2 regions of the Pseudomonas sp. 1176_21 genome follow, and region 1 is predicted to be linked to the other one. Evidence: predicted binding sites of a transcription regulator. Region 1 holds the regulator's gene; the other holds the start of a gene.
The links. The regulator FliA, encoded in region 1, starts transcription of late flagellar genes. The targets are predictions, from matches to a motif close to CTAAAGTTTNNNNNNNNNNNGCCGNTAA.
Positions count from the first base shown of each region.

Region 2: a site for FliA is predicted at 2,159-2,186, ahead of FW760_RS00420 (methyl-accepting chemotaxis protein). Genes of this name have one in related genera too.

Region 1 covers NZ_VXCV01000008.1:64,985-72,823, reverse strand. The annotation lists gene FW760_RS18850 (protein-glutamate methylesterase/protein-glutamine glutaminase) at 1-116, opposite strand, end outside; gene FW760_RS18845 (chemotaxis protein CheA) at 162-2,399, opposite strand; gene FW760_RS18840 (protein phosphatase CheZ) at 2,412-3,200, opposite strand; gene FW760_RS18835 (chemotaxis response regulator CheY) at 3,221-3,595, opposite strand; gene fliA (RNA polymerase sigma factor FliA) at 3,700-4,440, opposite strand; gene fleN (flagellar synthesis regulator FleN) at 4,437-5,270, opposite strand; gene flhF (flagellar biosynthesis protein FlhF) at 5,390-6,700, opposite strand; gene flhA (flagellar biosynthesis protein FlhA) at 6,712-7,839, opposite strand, start outside.
Region 2 covers NZ_VXCV01000001.1:57,537-65,375, forward strand. The annotation lists gene FW760_RS00420 (methyl-accepting chemotaxis protein) at 1-2,116, opposite strand, end outside; gene FW760_RS00425 (Na+/H+ antiporter family protein) at 2,382-3,701, shown strand; gene FW760_RS00430 (FecR family protein) at 3,733-4,737, opposite strand; gene FW760_RS00435 (acyl-CoA dehydrogenase C-terminal domain-containing protein) at 4,894-6,663, opposite strand; gene FW760_RS00440 (acyl-CoA synthetase) at 6,693-7,839, opposite strand, start outside.

The sequences.
Region 1 (7,839 bases):
TCCTTGCCGTTGGTCGCGGTACCGACCACCTGGATAGTCGGGTCCGCTGAAAGAATTTCCGAGACACGGCGGCGGAAAAAACCGGAATCATCCACCACCAGGACCTTGACTACCATAAACACTCCATTACGGGGCGCGGCCACCTGGCCACACCACCGGGATCAGATACGCCGAGCGGCGTAACGCTTGAGCATGCTCGGCACGTCGAGGATCAGCGCAATGCGCCCGTCACCGGTAATGGTGGCGCCCGACATGCCCGGGGTGCCCTGCAGCATCTTGCCCAACGGCTTGATGACCACCTCTTCCTGGCCCACCAGCTGGTCGACCACGAAGCCGATGCGCTGGGTACCCACCGACAGGATCACCACGTGGCCTTCACGCTGCTCCTCGTGGGCTGCCGAGCTGACCAGCCAGCGCTTGAGGTAGAACAGCGGCAAGGCCTTGTCACGCACGATCACCACTTCCTGGCCGTCGACCACGTTGGTGCGCGACAGGTCCAGGTGGAAAATCTCGTTGACGTTCACCAGCGGGAAGGCGAAGGCCTGGTTGCCGAGCATCACCATCAGGGTCGGCATGATCGCCAGGGTCAGCGGCACCTTGATGACGATCTTCGAGCCCTGGCCCTTGGTCGAGTAGATGTTGATCGAGCCGTTGAGCTGGGAAATCTTGGTCTTGACCACGTCCATGCCCACGCCGCGACCGGACACGTCGGAGATCTCGGTCTTGGTCGAGAAGCCCGGGGCGAAGATCAGGTTGTAGCAGTCGCTTTCGCTGAGGCGATCGGCGGCGTCCTTGTCCATCACCCCGCGCTTGACCGCAATGGCGCGCAGGACATTGGCATCCATGCCCTTGCCGTCATCGGAGATCGACAGCAGGATGTGGTCGCCTTCCTGTTCGGCAGCGAGGATCACCTTGCCATTGCGCGACTTGCCGGCGGCTTCGCGCTCTTCCGGGGTTTCCACGCCATGGTCGACGGCGTTGCGCACCAAGTGCACCAGCGGGTCGGCCAGGGCCTCGACGAGGTTCTTGTCCAGGTCGGTCTCTTCGCCGACCAGCTCCAGGTTGATCTCTTTCTTGAGCTGGCGGGCCAGGTCGCGAACCAGACGCGGGAAGCGCCCGAAGACCTTCTTGATCGGCTGCATGCGGGTCTTCATCACCGCGGTCTGCAGGTCGGCGGTCACCACGTCCAGGTTCGAGACGGCCTTCGACATGGCTTCATCGCCGCTGTTCAGGCCCAGGCGCACCAGGCGGTTACGCACCAGCACCAGTTCGCCGACCATGTTCATGATCTCGTCCAGGCGCGCGGTGTCGACCCGCACGGTGGTCTCGGCCTCGCTGGCCGGATGCTTGTCGGCAGCGGGAGCCGCCTGACGGGCTGGCGCGGGGGCGGGGGCCTTGGCCGGTGCCGGTGCCGGTGCAGCGGCTGCCGCTGCGGGCTTGGCCGCCGGCTTGGCCGCAACCGTCGCCGCAGCAGCAGGCGCGCTGGCAGCGCCAGCGCCGCTGACGGCGTCGGGCGCGAATTTGCCCTTGCCGTGCAACTCGTCGAGCAGGGCCTCGAATTCGTGTTCGGAAATATGGTCACCCGCCGCTGCGGGTGCGGCAGCGGCCGGCGCGGCGGCCGCTACAGCGCCGGGCAGTGCATCGGCGGCAAAGGTGCCCTTGCCGTGCAACTGGTCCAGCAATGCTTCGAATTCATCGTCGGTGATGTCACCGCTGGGCGCCGCGTCCGCGCCAGGTGCAGCAGCAGATGCCGCCGCCACACTGTCGGGGGCGAACTGGCCCTTGCCATGCAACTGGTCCAGCAACGACTCGAACTCGGCGTCGGTGATTTCATCGCTGGCAGCGTCCACGGCCACCGGCTCGGGCGCCTCGGCCTGGGCCTTGGCGGCATTGAGCGATTCGAGCAACTGCTCGAACTCGCTGTCGGTGATATCACCCCCGCTCGCCTCGGCCTCAGGCTCCGGCTCGGCAACCGCCGCCACCGGCGCAGGCGCCGCCGCTTCGGCACCGGCAGGTTCGGCCAGGCGCGCCAGGGCGGCCAGCAGTTCCGGAGTGGCTGCGGTGATGTCGGTGCGCTCGCGCACCTGGCCGAACATGCTGTTGACGGTGTCCAGGGCTTCCAGGACCACGTCCATCAGTTCGGCGTCCACACGTCGTTCACCCTTGCGCAGGATGTCGAAGACGTTTTCGGCGATGTGGCAGCACTCCACCAGCTCATTGAGCTGGAGGAAGCCGGCGCCCCCTTTTACAGTGTGAAAACCGCGAAAAATTGCATTGAGCAGGTCGGCATCATCCGGGCGGCTTTCCAGCTCGACCAGTTGCTCGGACAGTTGCTCAAGAATTTCGCCGGCTTCTACCAGAAAATCCTGGAGGATTTCTTCATCGGCGCCGAAGCTCATTAAACGTGCTCCCTAAAAACCCAGGCTGGACAGCAGATCGTCGACATCGTCCTGACCGGACACAACGTCTTCACGTTTATCGGCATGAATCTGTGGTCCTTCACCCCGAGTCGGATGTTTTTCTTGATCTTTTTCGGCACGCAGCTGGTCGTGGTCATGCTCGATGCCGGCGAACCGGTCGACCTGACTCGCCATCAACACGAGCTTCAGAAGATTGCTTTCTACTTCGGTGACCAGTGCCGTGACGCGCTTGATCACCTGGCCGGTCAGGTCTTGGTAGTCCTGAGCCAGAAGAATGTCGTTGAGATGGCCGGCGACCTTGCGGTTGCCCTCGGCGCTGTGCGTCAGGAAACTGTCGACGCGCTTGACCAGCTCGCGAAACTCAGGAGCCTCGACTTCGCGGCGCATGAAGCGCTGCCAGTCGCCACTCAGGCTGGCCGCCTCGGCACTGAGGTCATTGAGTACCGGCGTGCTTGCCTCCACCAGGTCCATGGTGCGGTTGGCAGCGCCCTCGGTCAGCTTGACCACATACGACAGGCGTTCGGTGGCGTCGGTAATCTGCGAGACTTCCTCGGCCTGCGGCATGTGCGGATCGATCTGGAAACTGACGATCGCACTGTGCAGCTCGCGGGTAAGCTTGCCGACTTCCTGGTACAGGCCAAGGTCACGGGTCTGGTTCAGCTGATGGATCAGTTGCACCGCGTCGCCGAACCTGCCTTTTTCAAGGCTGCTGACCAGCTCCTGGGCATGTTTCTTCAGAGTCGACTCGAAGTCGTCCAAAGATGATCTTTTTTGCTCCATAAGCGCCCCCGTGGCGTACCTCAGCTATTGACGCGCTCGAAGATCTTTTCGATCTTTTCTTTCAGCACCTGGGCGGTGAACGGTTTGACCACATAGCCGTTGACGCCCGCCTGGGCGGCTTCGATGATCTGTTCGCGTTTGGCTTCGGCCGTCACCATCAGCACCGGCAGGTGCTTGAGGCGCTCATCCAGACGTACCTTGCGCAGCAGGTCGATACCGGACATGCCGGGCATGTTCCAGTCGGTCACCAGGAAATCGAAGTGACCGCTTTCGAGCATCGGCAACGCGGTGTTGCCGTCGTCGGCTTCCTGGGTATTGGTGAAGCCCAGGTCACGCAACAGGTTCTTGATGATCCGCCGCATCGTCGAAAAATCGTCGACGATGAGGATTTTCATGTCTTTGTTCAATTAGACCTCCAAGCAGTCTTTAACGCGCTCAGCGCTGAACGCGCATTCAATCAATTCGGGCACTACATTTCACGACTGTATGGAACGGCTGCTCAACGCGCCCGCCATTCCCCCAGGCGACCGCGCAAGCGTGCGGCGCACTGGCTGTGCAACTGGCTGACACGCGACTCGCTGACCCCCAGCACCTCGCCGATTTCCTTGAGGTTCAGCTCTTCGTCGTAGTACAGCGCCAGCACCAGGCGCTCACGCTCGGGCAGGTTGGCGATTGCATCCGCCAGGGCTGCCTGAAAGCGCTCGTCTTCCAGATCGCGCGATGGCTCGAGCTGGGCACTGGCGCCGTCCTCGTGCAGGCCTTCATGTTCGCCGTCCTGCAACAGGTCGTCGAAACTGAACAGGCGACTGCCCAAGGTATCGTTCAAAATCCCGTAATAATCATCGAGACTCAATTGAAGTTCGGCAGCAACCTCGTGATCTTTAGCATCACGACCGGTTTTTGCTTCAATTGCACGAATCGCGTCACTCACCATGCGGGTATTGCGATGTACCGAACGCGGCGCCCAATCCCCCTTGCGCACCTCGTCGAGCATGGCCCCACGGATGCGGATACCGGCATAGGTCTCGAAACTGGCACCCTTGCTGGAGTCGTACTTGTTGGAGACCTCGAGCAGGCCGATCATGCCGGCCTGGATCAGGTCCTCCACCTGCACACTGGCTGGCAGACGCGCCAGCAGGTGATAGGCAATGCGCTTGACCAAGGGTGCGTACCGCTCGATCAGCTCGTACTGGGCATCACGCGAAGCCTTGCTGTACATCCGATAGCCGCTTGCACTCATAGCACTGGTCCCGCACTGGTCGGTTGCACCAGCCGTTCGACGAAGAACTCCAGATGACCACGCGGGTTGGCAGGCAACGGCCAGCTATCGACCTTCTGAGCAATGGCCTTGAAGGCCAGCGCGCACTTGGAACGCGGAAAGGCTTCGTAGACTGCTCGCTGCTTCTGCACTGCCTTGCGGACACATTCGTCGTAGGGCACAGCACCGACGTATTGTAAGGCGACATCCAGGAAGCGATCCGTGACCTTGGTCAACTTGGCGAACAGATTGCGGCCTTCCTGAGGGCTTTGTGCCATGTTGGCCAGCACCCGGAAACGGTTCATGCCGTAATCGCGGTTCAGCAGCTTGATCAGGGCATAGGCGTCAGTGATGGACGTGGGCTCGTCGCACACCACCAGCAGCACTTCCTGGGCCGCGCGCACGAAGCTGACGACCGAATCGCCGATGCCGGCCGCGGTGTCGATGACCAGCACGTCGAGGTTGTCGCCGATCTCGCTGAACGCCTGGATCAGCCCGGCATGCTGGGCCGGCGCCAGGTGCACCATGCTCTGGGTGCCGGAGGCCGCAGGCACGATGCGTACCCCGCCAGGCCCCGGCAGCAGCACGTCGCGCAGCTCGCAGCGGCCCTCGATGACATCGGCCAGTGTGCGTTTGGGGGTCAGGCCGAGCAAGACGTCGACGTTGGCCAGGCCCAGGTCGGCGTCCAGCAGCATGACCCGACGGCCAAGCTCAGCCAGCGCCAATGACAAGTTCACTGACACGTTGGTCTTGCCGACGCCACCTTTGCCGCCTGTCACGGCGATCACCTGTACGGGATGCATGCTGCCCATGTTTGTTCTTTACCTTGTCTTACTTAGACCGAGGCCACATGACTGGCTGCGCTTTCAACACCTGAAAAATGCCTGGCAGACCATTGATGTAGGTACTTTGCAACGTATACACATTTACCTCAGCCGACACGCTTGCCGTCGCTGTGGTACAGATCGGCGAACATGTCGGCCATTGCCTCTTCGCTGGGATCATCCTGCATTTGTACACTGACCGCGCGACTGACCAGATGGTGCCGGCGCGGCAAGTGCAGATCGTCCGGAATGCGCGGCCCATCGGTCAGATAGGCCACCGGCAACTCATGCGTGATGGCCAGGCTCAGCACCTCGCCCAGGCACGCCGTTTCGTCGAGCTTGGTCAGGATGCAACCGGCCAGCCCGCAGCGCTTGTAGCTGTGGTAGGCAGCGGTCAGCACCTGCTTCTGGCTGGTGGTGGCCAGCACCAGGTAATTCTTGGCCTGGATGCCGCGCCCGGCCAGGGTTTCGAGCTGCATGCGCAGTGCCGGGTCGCTGGCCTGCAGGCCGGCGGTATCGATCAGCACCACGCGCTTGCGCAACAGAGGGTCCAGGGCCTGGGCCAGCGACTGGCCGGGGTCGACGTGGGTCACCGACACATTCAGGATGCGCCCCAGGGTCTTGAGTTGTTCCTGGGCGCCGATGCGAAAGCTGTCCATGCTCACCAGCGCGATGTTCTGCGCGCCGTACTTGAGCACATAGCGCGCCGCCAGCTTGGCCAGGGTGGTGGTCTTGCCCATGCCGGCCGGGCCGACCATGGCGATCACGCCGCCCTCTTCGATCGGCTCGATTTCCGGCACCTGGATCATGCGGGCCAGGTGCGCCAGCAGCATGCGCCAGGCCTGGCGGGGCTCTTCGATGTCGGCAGTGATGTCCAGCACCTCGCGGGCCAGCGGCCCGGCGATGCCGATGCGCTGCAGGCGGCGCCAGAGGTTGGCCTGGTGCGGCTTGCTGCCCTGCAGCTGGGTCCAGGCCAGCGAGCCGAGCTGCACTTCGAGCAGCTCGCGCAGGCCCGAGAGCTCCGAGCGCATGGAATCGAACAGACGCTGATCGACCGGCGCCGGGGCCGCTGCCTGAGGCCGCACGGGGGCCTCGACCTGCGGCTCTACCAGCGGCTCGGAGGCGGTCAGCGGCAGGCCGGCGAACAACTGGCGGTTGCCCTCCTCGCCTTCGACCCGGCTGCTGAGCTCGGCCTGCGCGGTGACGATGCGCGACTGGGTCTTGCGCAGTTCGTCCTCGAGCTCGACGTTCGGCACCCGCGGCGCAAGCGCGGACAGCTTGTAGTCCAGCGCCGCCGTCAGCTCGACACCGCCAGCAATCCGTCGGTTGCCGATGATGGCGGCCTCTGCCCCCAGCTCATCACGAACCAGCTTCATGGCCTGACGCATATCAGCGGCGAAAAAACGCTTAACTTGCATATCCCACTACCTCAGCCGTTGGGGCCTACTGTGGCAACGATGGTAACTTGCTTGTTGTCAGGTATTTCCTGATACGCCAAAACATGCAAATTCGGTACAGCCAGGCGGCCAAAACGCGACAGCATCTGTCGAACGGGTCCTGCGACCAGCAGGATTGCAGGTTGCCCTTGCATCTCCTGACGCTGGGCGGCCTCGATCAACGAACGCTGAAGCTTTTCGGCCATGCTCGGCTCAAGAAGAACACCATCTTCCTGACCCTGCCCGGCCCTTTGCAAACTATTGAGCAAAATCTGTTCCAACCTTGGCTCAAGCGTGATCACAGGCAGCTCGGACTCAGTTCCTACAATGCTTTGCACGATTGCGCGGCTCAATCCTACGCGCACCGAAGCCACCAGCGCGGCGGTATCTTGACTCTTGGCGGCATTGTTGGCGATGGCTTCGGCAATGGTGCGGATGTCGCGCACCGGCACCTGCTCGGCCAGCAACGCCTGCAGCACCTTGAGCAGACCGGACAGCGGCAGCACCCCCGGTACCAGTTCCTCGGCCAGCTTGGGCGAGCCCTTGGCCAGGACCTGCAGCAGTTGCTGTACCTCTTCGTGACCGATCAGCTCGTGGCAATGCTTGTAGAGGATCTGGTTGAGGTGAGTGGCGACCACGGTGCTCGCGTCCACCACGGTGTAGCCCAGCGATTGCGCCTGGCTGCGCTGGGCCACATCGATCCACACTGCCTCCAGGCCGAAGGCCGGGTCCCTGGCGGCGATGCCGTTGAGGTTGCCGAACACCTGCCCCGGGTTGATCGCCAGTTCGCGGTCGGGGTAGATCTCGGCCTCGGCCAGGATCACCCCCATCAGCGTCAGGCGGTAGGCGCTGGGGGCCAGGTCGAGGTTGTCGCGGATGTGCACGGTGGGCATCAGGAAGCCCAGGTCCTGGGACAGCTTCTTGCGTACCCCCTTGATCCGCGCCAGCAACTGCCCACCCTGGTTGCGGTCCACCAGCGGGATCAGCCGGTAGCCGACTTCCAGGCCGATCATGTCGATCGGGGTAACGTCGTCCCAGCCCAGCTCCTTGGTTTCCTGAGCACGCTGCGGCGACGGCAGCAGGTCCTGCTGGCGCTGCACTTCCTGCTGTGCCTTGACCTT
Region 2 (7,839 bases), on a different contig from region 1:
GCTGGTTGGCCAGGCTGTTCAGCGACTGGCTGACCCGCGCCGACTCATTGGCCTGCTCCGAGAGTGACTCGGTCACATCGCGAATGGTCGCCACGTTGTTGTTGATTTCCTCGGCCACCGCGCTCTGCTCTTCGGCGGCACTGGCAATCTGCAGGTTCATGTCGCTGATCACGGTGACGGCCTCGCCGATCTGGCGCAGCGCAGTCACGGCCTGACCGACCTGGTCGACGCTACCCTGGGCCTGGCGGTGGCTGCTGTCCATGGCGCCCACCACCTCGCGGGTGCCGGCCTGCAGTTGCTCGATCACCTGACGGGTCTCCTCCACCGACTCCTGGGTGCGTCGGGCCAGGTTGCGCACCTCGTCGGCGACCACCGCAAAGCCGCGCCCGGCTTCCCCGGCACGGGCCGCCTCGATGGCGGCATTGAGCGCCAGCAGGTTGGTCTGCTCGGCGATGGAGCGGATCACTTCCAGTACCGAACCGATCTTCTCGCTGTTGTCGGCAAGGCCTTCGACCTGGGCCATGGCGGTGTTCATGTCGGCTGCCAGGGTATCGATGCTGGTGGTGGTGCGGTCGATCACCGCCAGGCCCTGACGGGTCGCCTGGTCGGCGTCACGCGCCGCCTGGGCCGCTTGCGCAGCACTGCGCGCCACATCCTGGGCGGTGGCGCTCATTTCGTGGGACGCCGTGGCCACCTGGTCGACCTGACGGTACTGCTGCTCCATGCCGGCGCTGGTCTGCGAGGCAATCGCCGAAGACTGGTCGGCGGTGTCGCGCGCCGCCTGCACCGAGCGTTTGACCTCGGCGATGATCGGCTGCAGCTTGTCGAGGAAGCGGTTGAACCAGCCGGCCAGTTCCCCCAGCTCGTCGCGCTTGTCGTAGTTCAGGCGGCGGGTCAGGTCGCCTTCGCCGCTGGCGATGTCCTTGAGCATGGCGGCCACGCCCAGGATGGGGCGGGTCACACTGCGCGCCATCACCCAGATCAGCAGCAGCCCCACGATCGCGGCCAGCACACCCAGGCCCAGCTCGATCAGGGTGCCACTGGTATTGCGCTGGTCGAGCTCGTTCTTGAGGGTCTCGGCCGGGCCGGTCAGGGCGCTTTGCGGCACATCCAGCAGCACGCCCCAGGGCTTGCCCCCCGGAATCGGTGCAAACGATGCCAGCACCTTCAGGCGCTCGTCCTTGTGGAGGCTCTGCAGGGGCGTGCCGCTGCTCAGCAGGCCTATCAGTTCCTTGCCGCTGGTGCTGTCGACCTGGTCGAAGCGTTGCGCCAGCTTGCCCGCATCCGGGCTGTAGCCGGCCAGCAGGCCGACCGGGCTGATGATGCCGATGCGGGTCTGGCCCTGGTACAGGTTCTGGCTGGCCTGCTGGCTCAGCGCCTGCAGGCTGTTCAGGTTGATGTCGATCGACAGGGTGGCGACCACCTTGTCGGCCACGATCAGCGGGAACACGATGCTGGTCATCAGCACCCGCTGACCGGCGATGTCATAGAAGTAGGGTTCGATCACGCAGGTCTTGCGCGTGGTACGCGGGCACACCGACCAGGTGTTGGCCGGCTCGCCGCTGGGGCCGATGCTGGTGTCGGTCATGTCCTTTTCGGGCAGCGCCATCGAGGTCAGCTTGCCGGGCGTGGGCTGCGACCAGTACAGGGCAAAGCGGCCGGCCTCGTTGCTGCCCAGCTCGGCCTGGTTGGCGAACAGGGCATCCTTGTTGTCCAGGGCGTTGGGCTCGAACACCAGCGACAGCCCCAGCAGGTCGGGGTTGGCCTGCAGCGCGGCGCGCACCTGGCGGGTCATGTCCTCGCGCAGGTCGAAGGCGTCCAGAAAGCGCTTTTCGGCCTGCTCGCGCAAAAACAGCACCTGGCGCGCAAAGCCTGCACCGTACTGGTAGGCATCCATGAACTGGCGGCGGATGCTCAAGGCCTGGACTTCGCCCTGGGACTCGATACGCGACTGGGCCGCTTCGGTCAGCATCTGCATGCTGCTGGCCTTGACCAGCTCGGAGTTGTGCTCCATGCGGTACAGCGAAAGGCCCACCAGCAGCGTAACGATGCTGGCCAGGCAGAGCCCGGCCAGCAGGGTGATTTTCCACTGGATGGAAAGTTGTCTCGACGACATGACGAAGTCCTTTGATCCAAAAAAAGATTGAGGCTGACGACTGTAACGGCCAGGCGCAGTTTTTCTTTATTCAAACGTTCAATTGAAATGCGTCGTTTTCAGTCATGCATGCGACCCGCGTGCAGCCGTCTAGCCCCGTACTTTGACAAGTGGCGGGTGCTGCTTCAGAGTGTGCGCCCTCCCATAAAAACACCTGTCGTTCGGCCACTGCGCTCGCAGTCTGTCGCCGCAGCGCAAGCTTTGTCTGGTTTCTAGAGGTCATGAAATGAATGCAGTAATTGCCGCGGTCGGCATCATGCTGATATTGAGCCTGGCCCGTGTGCACGTGGTCATCGCCCTCATCATCGGCGCGCTCGCCGGCGGCCTGGTGGGCGGCCTGGGTATCGAAGGCACGCTCAAGGCGTTCAACGGCGGCCTGGGTGGCGGCGCCACGGTGGCATTGTCGTATGCGCTGCTGGGCGCATTCGCCGTGGCCATCGCCAAGTCCGGGCTGGCCCATGCGCTGGCCGATCGCGCCCTGTCGATGTTCCATGGTCAGCGCAATGCCGAAGGCGGCAAGATCAAGTGGCTGCTGATCGGCCTGTTGCTGGTGGTGGCGATCTCGTCGCAGAACATCCTGCCCATTCATATCGCCTTCATTCCGCTGCTGGTGCCGCCGCTGCTGTACGTGCTGACTCGCCTGCAGATCGATCGGCGCCTGGTGGCCTGCGTGATGACCTTCGGCCTGATCACCCCCTACATGTTCCTGCCAGTGGGGTTCGGCAACATCTTCCTCAATCAGATCCTGCTGGCCAACGTCAGCCGTAGCGGGGTGGACGTCAGCGGCGTCAACGTGACCCAGGCCATGGCGATACCGGCGGCGGGCATGCTGTTCGGGTTGCTGCTGGCGGTGTTCTTCAGCTACCGCAAAAAGCGCGTGTACGACGTGGCAAAGATCGAGCAGGTCGAGCAGGTGGCCGTCAGCTACAACCCGTTGACGCTGATGGTGGCCGGCTGTGCGATCGCCGCGGCGTTCATCATCCAGCTGTGGCTGGACTCGATGATCATCGGTGCGATGGCGGGCTTTCTGATCTTCTCGCTGTCGGGCATCGTGCGCTGGAAGGACACCGATGACCTGTTCACCGAAGGCATGAAGATGATGGCCATGATCGGCTTCATCATGATTGCCGCGTCCGGCTTTGCCGAGGTCATGAAGGCCACCGGCGAAGTGAAGACCCTGGTGGAGGCCTCGGCCGGCTGGATCGACCACAGCAAGGCGGTCGGGGCGCTGCTGATGCTGCTGGTGGGCCTGCTGGTGACCATGGGTATCGGTTCGTCGTTCTCCACGGTGCCGATCCTGGCGGCGATCTTCGTGCCGCTGTGCGTGCAACTGGGCTTCGACCCGCTGGCCACCGTGTGCATCGTCGGCACTGCCGGCGCGTTGGGTGATGCCGGCTCACCGGCGTCGGACTCCACCCTGGGCCCGACCTCGGGCCTGAACGTCGACGGCCAGCACCATCACATCTGGGACACGGTGGTGCCGACCTTCCTGCATTACAACCTGCCGTTGCTGGCGTTCGGCTGGGTAGCGGCGATGGTGCTGTAGCGCGCCAGGGCGCAGGAGCTGGGCGCGAGGCTCAGCTTTTTCGCGGGGGCGGCGAGATGCGGTTGAGCACCGTATCGCCGTTCTTGTTGCGCGTCAGGTACACCGGCAGCACCTTGGGCATGTTGCTCACCAGGCGATTGACCTCGGTGGTGTTGTAGATGCCGCTGATGCGGATGCTGCCGGTACTGGCGTCCGCCAGCAGCAACGGCGTTTCCAGGTAGCGGTTGATCAGCGGCAGGGCCTGGTCCAGTGGCAGATTGTCGAGGATCAGCTTGCCGCCGCGCCAGGCCAGGCTGGTGTCGTGGGCATAGGTCTGGCTGAGGGCCGGCTCGTAGTCGCCGCGACGGTAGCTGGCCTGCATGCCGGGGCCCAGGCGATAGCCGCTGTCCGGGTCGCTGCTGTTGCTGCTGACCAGCACCGAACCTTCCACCAGGGTGACCTTCACCTGGTCCTGATACTTCCAAACGTTGAACTGGGTACCGGTCACCCGGGTCTGGCCCTTGCCGGCACGCACCACGAACGGGTGCTGGGTATCGTGCTGCACCTTGAAGAAGGCCTCGCCGTTGACCAGCGTCACCCGTCGTTCGTCCTTGTAGTTGGCGTAGCGCAGGGTGGTGTTGAGGTTCAACTCCACCTCGCTGCCATCCGGCAGCACCGCGCGGGCGATGGCATTGCCGCTTTCAACGCGCTCATAGCTGTTGGGCAGCCAGCCCTGTTCCCAGCCCACCCAGGCGCCAATCGGCAGCGCCACCAGCGCCACGGCCGCAGCCGAGGCCAGCCGACGCAGGGCGCGCCCGCGTGGCCTGGCTGACAGATTGATTACCGGGGCAGCAGGGCGGGGCAGGTGGTCGGCGGTCTGCCAGATCTCCTGCATGGCCTGGAATTCCTGCTCGTGCAGTGGGTCGGCTGCGCGCCATTGCGCGCAGGCGGCACGTTCCTGTTCACTGCAGTCCTCAGCATGCAGGCGCATGCACCAGTGCGCAGCGGCATCGGTGATGGCATCAAGTTCGGCTGCGCTGAGGCTGGTTTGGTTCATTGATACTCCCGGTTTTGGCCATTCTACCCTTGGCAGGTGGCCAACGAGAACCGAGTTCATCGTGAATGACTATCAGTTGTAAGAAATATTTGAACGAAAAACCACGCAAATGCGTGGTTTTTATCGTTTAAGCACCCGCCTGGAGCGTTGCGCGGCTCAGAACAGCTCGGCTGGCAACTGGTACAGCGGCGCACTGCCTGCGCGGATGCTGGCCTGCAACGACAGTACCCTGGGCAGCAGACGCTCGACGTAGAAGGTAGCCGTGGCCAGCTTGGCCTCGTAGAACGCCGGCTCCTGCTCGCGCCGTTCGCGGGCAGTGGCCGCCATGCGCGACCACATGTAGGCGTAGGCCACATAGCCGAACAGGTGCAGGTACTCCACCGACGCCGCGCCCACCGCGTTGGCATCACCGGTGGCCTGCTCGCGTACCCACTGGCTCACGCTTTCCAGCTGCGCCAGGGCATGCAGCAGCGGTTCGCACAGGGGCGGACGGGTTTCACAGAAGCTGCGGATCTCGTTGGCGAACAGCGCCAGCGACTGTCCGCCATCGGCCACCACCTTGCGCCCCAGCAGGTCCAGCGCCTGGATGCCGTTGGTGCCTTCGTAGATCTGCGCGATGCGAACATCGCGCACCAGCTGTTCCTGGCCCCATTCGCGAATGTAGCCATGCCCGCCGAACACCTGCTGGCCCAGTACGCAGCTTTCCAGGCCCATGTCGGTGAAAAACGCCTTGGCCACCGGTGTCAGCAAGGCCACCAGGCGCTGCGCGGCCTCGCGCTCCTCCGGCTGCTCGGCGTACTTGGCGATATCCAGCTGCAGGCCGACATAGGTGGCGAACGCCCGGCCGCCTTCGGTCAGGGCGCGCATGCTCAGCAGCATGCGCCGTACATCGGCATGCACGATGATCGGGTCGGCCACCTTGTCGCTGGCCAGCGGCCCGGTGGCGGCGCGGCTTTGCAGGCGGTCCCGGGCGTAGCGTGCGGCGTTCTGGTACGACGCCTCGGCGCAGCCGATGCCCTGGATGCCGATGGACAGGCGCTCGTAGTTCATCATGGTGAACATCGCCGCCAGGCCGCGGTTGGGTTCGCCCACCAGGTAGCCCACGGCGCCATCGAAGTTCATCACGCAGGTGGCCGAGGCCTTGATGCCCATCTTGTGCTCGATCGATCCACAGCTCACCGCGTTGGTTTCACCCAGGCTGCCGTCCTCGCCCACCAGGCGCTTGGGCACCAGAAACAGCGAGATGCCCTTGGGCCCGGCCGGCGCGTCGGGCAGCTTGGCCAGCACCAGGTGCACGATGTTCTCGGTCAGGTCCTGGTCGCCGCCGGTGATGAAGATCTTGGTGCCGCTGACCCGGTAGCTGCCATCGGCCTGGGGTTCGGCCTTGCTGCGGATGATCCCCAGGTCGGTACCTGCATGCGGTTCGGTCAGGCACATGGTGCCGGCCCACTGCCCGCTGTACAGCGCCGGCAGGTAGGTGGCCTTCAATGCCTCGCTGGCGTGCGCGTCGATGGCCAGGCAGCAGCCGGCGCTCAGCGCCGAATACAGGCTGAAGCTGCAGTTGGCGGCGTAGAGCATCTCCTCGAACTGCACCGCGAGCATCTTGGGCATGCCCAGGCCGCCGTACTCGGGGTTGCCCGCCAGCCCGACCCAGCCGCCTTCGCGGTAGGTCTCCCAGGCCTGCACGAACCCCTGCGCAGTGGTGACCCGACCCTGCGCAAAGTGCACGCCTTCCTCATCGCCGCTGCGGTTGAGCGGCGCAATCAGCTGGCCGGTGATCTTGGCCGCCTCTTCCAGTATCGCATCGGCGGTATCCGCGTCGACGCTGGCCGCCAGCGCCGGCAGGCGTGCCCACAGGGCCGGGCCCTGGAACACTTCGTGAAGAACAAAACGCATGTCGCGCAGCGGTGCATTGAACTCAGGCATAACGGTTTCCGAATAAAGGTGAAAAAAGGTCAGAGCGCCTTGGCCCAGTCGCGCAACAGGTACTTCTGGATCTTGCCCGTGGAGGTTTTCGGCAGTTCGCTGAACACCACGGTCTTGGGCAGCTTGAAGCCGGCCAGATGCTCGCGGCAGAAGGCGATGATGTCCGCCTCGCGGGTACCTTCGAAACCGGCCTTGAGGGTGACGTAGGCACAGGGGGTTTCGCCCCATTTTTCATCCGGGCGGGCGACCACCGCAGCCTCGAGCACGGCCGGGTGGCGGTACAGCGTGTCTTCGACCTCGATGGTCGAGATGTTCTCGCCCCCGGAAATGATGATGTCCTTGAGCCGGTCCTTGATCTCCACATAGCCGTCGGCATGCCACACTGCCAGGTCGCCGGTGTGGAACCAGCCGCCTCGGAAGGCTTCGGCGGTGGCCTCGGGGTTCTTCAGGTAGCCCTTCATCACGGTGTTGCCGCGCATGAAGATCTCGCCCAGCGTGTTGCCGTCGCGGGCCACCGGCTCAAGCGTTTGCGGGTCGGCCACCATCAGCCCCTCGAGGGTAGGGTAGCGCACGCCCTGGCGCGACTTGATGCGGGCCCGCTCCTCCAGCGGCTGCGCGTCCCATTCGGCATGCCAGGCACACACCGTCACCGGGCCGTAGACCTCGGTCAGGCCGTAGACGTGGGTCACCTTGATGCCCATTTCCTCCACCGCGCCGATCACCTTGGCGGGTGGCGCCGCCCCGGCCACCATCGCGTTCACGGGGTGGTCGATGGCGGCCTTGGCCGAGTCGGGCATGTTGATCAGCGCATTGAGCACGATCGGTGCGCCGCACAGGTGGGTGACCTGGTGGTCGCGAATCAGGGTCAGGATCTTCTGCGGGTCGACCCGGCGCAGGAACACATGGGTGCCGGCCAGGGCCGTCACGGTCCACGGGTAGCACCAGCCATTGCAGTGGAACATCGGCAGGGTCCACAGGTACACCGGGTGGTTGCCCATGGCCCAGGTCATCTGGTTGCCCAGTGCGTTCAGGTAGGCGCCGCGGTGGTGGTAGACCACCCCCTTGGGGTTGCCGGTGGTGCCGGAGGTGTAGCTCAACGAGATCGCCTGCCACTCGTCCTCGGGCCAGTGCCACACGAACTCGGGGTCGCCCTCGGCCAGGAAGGCTTCGTAATCC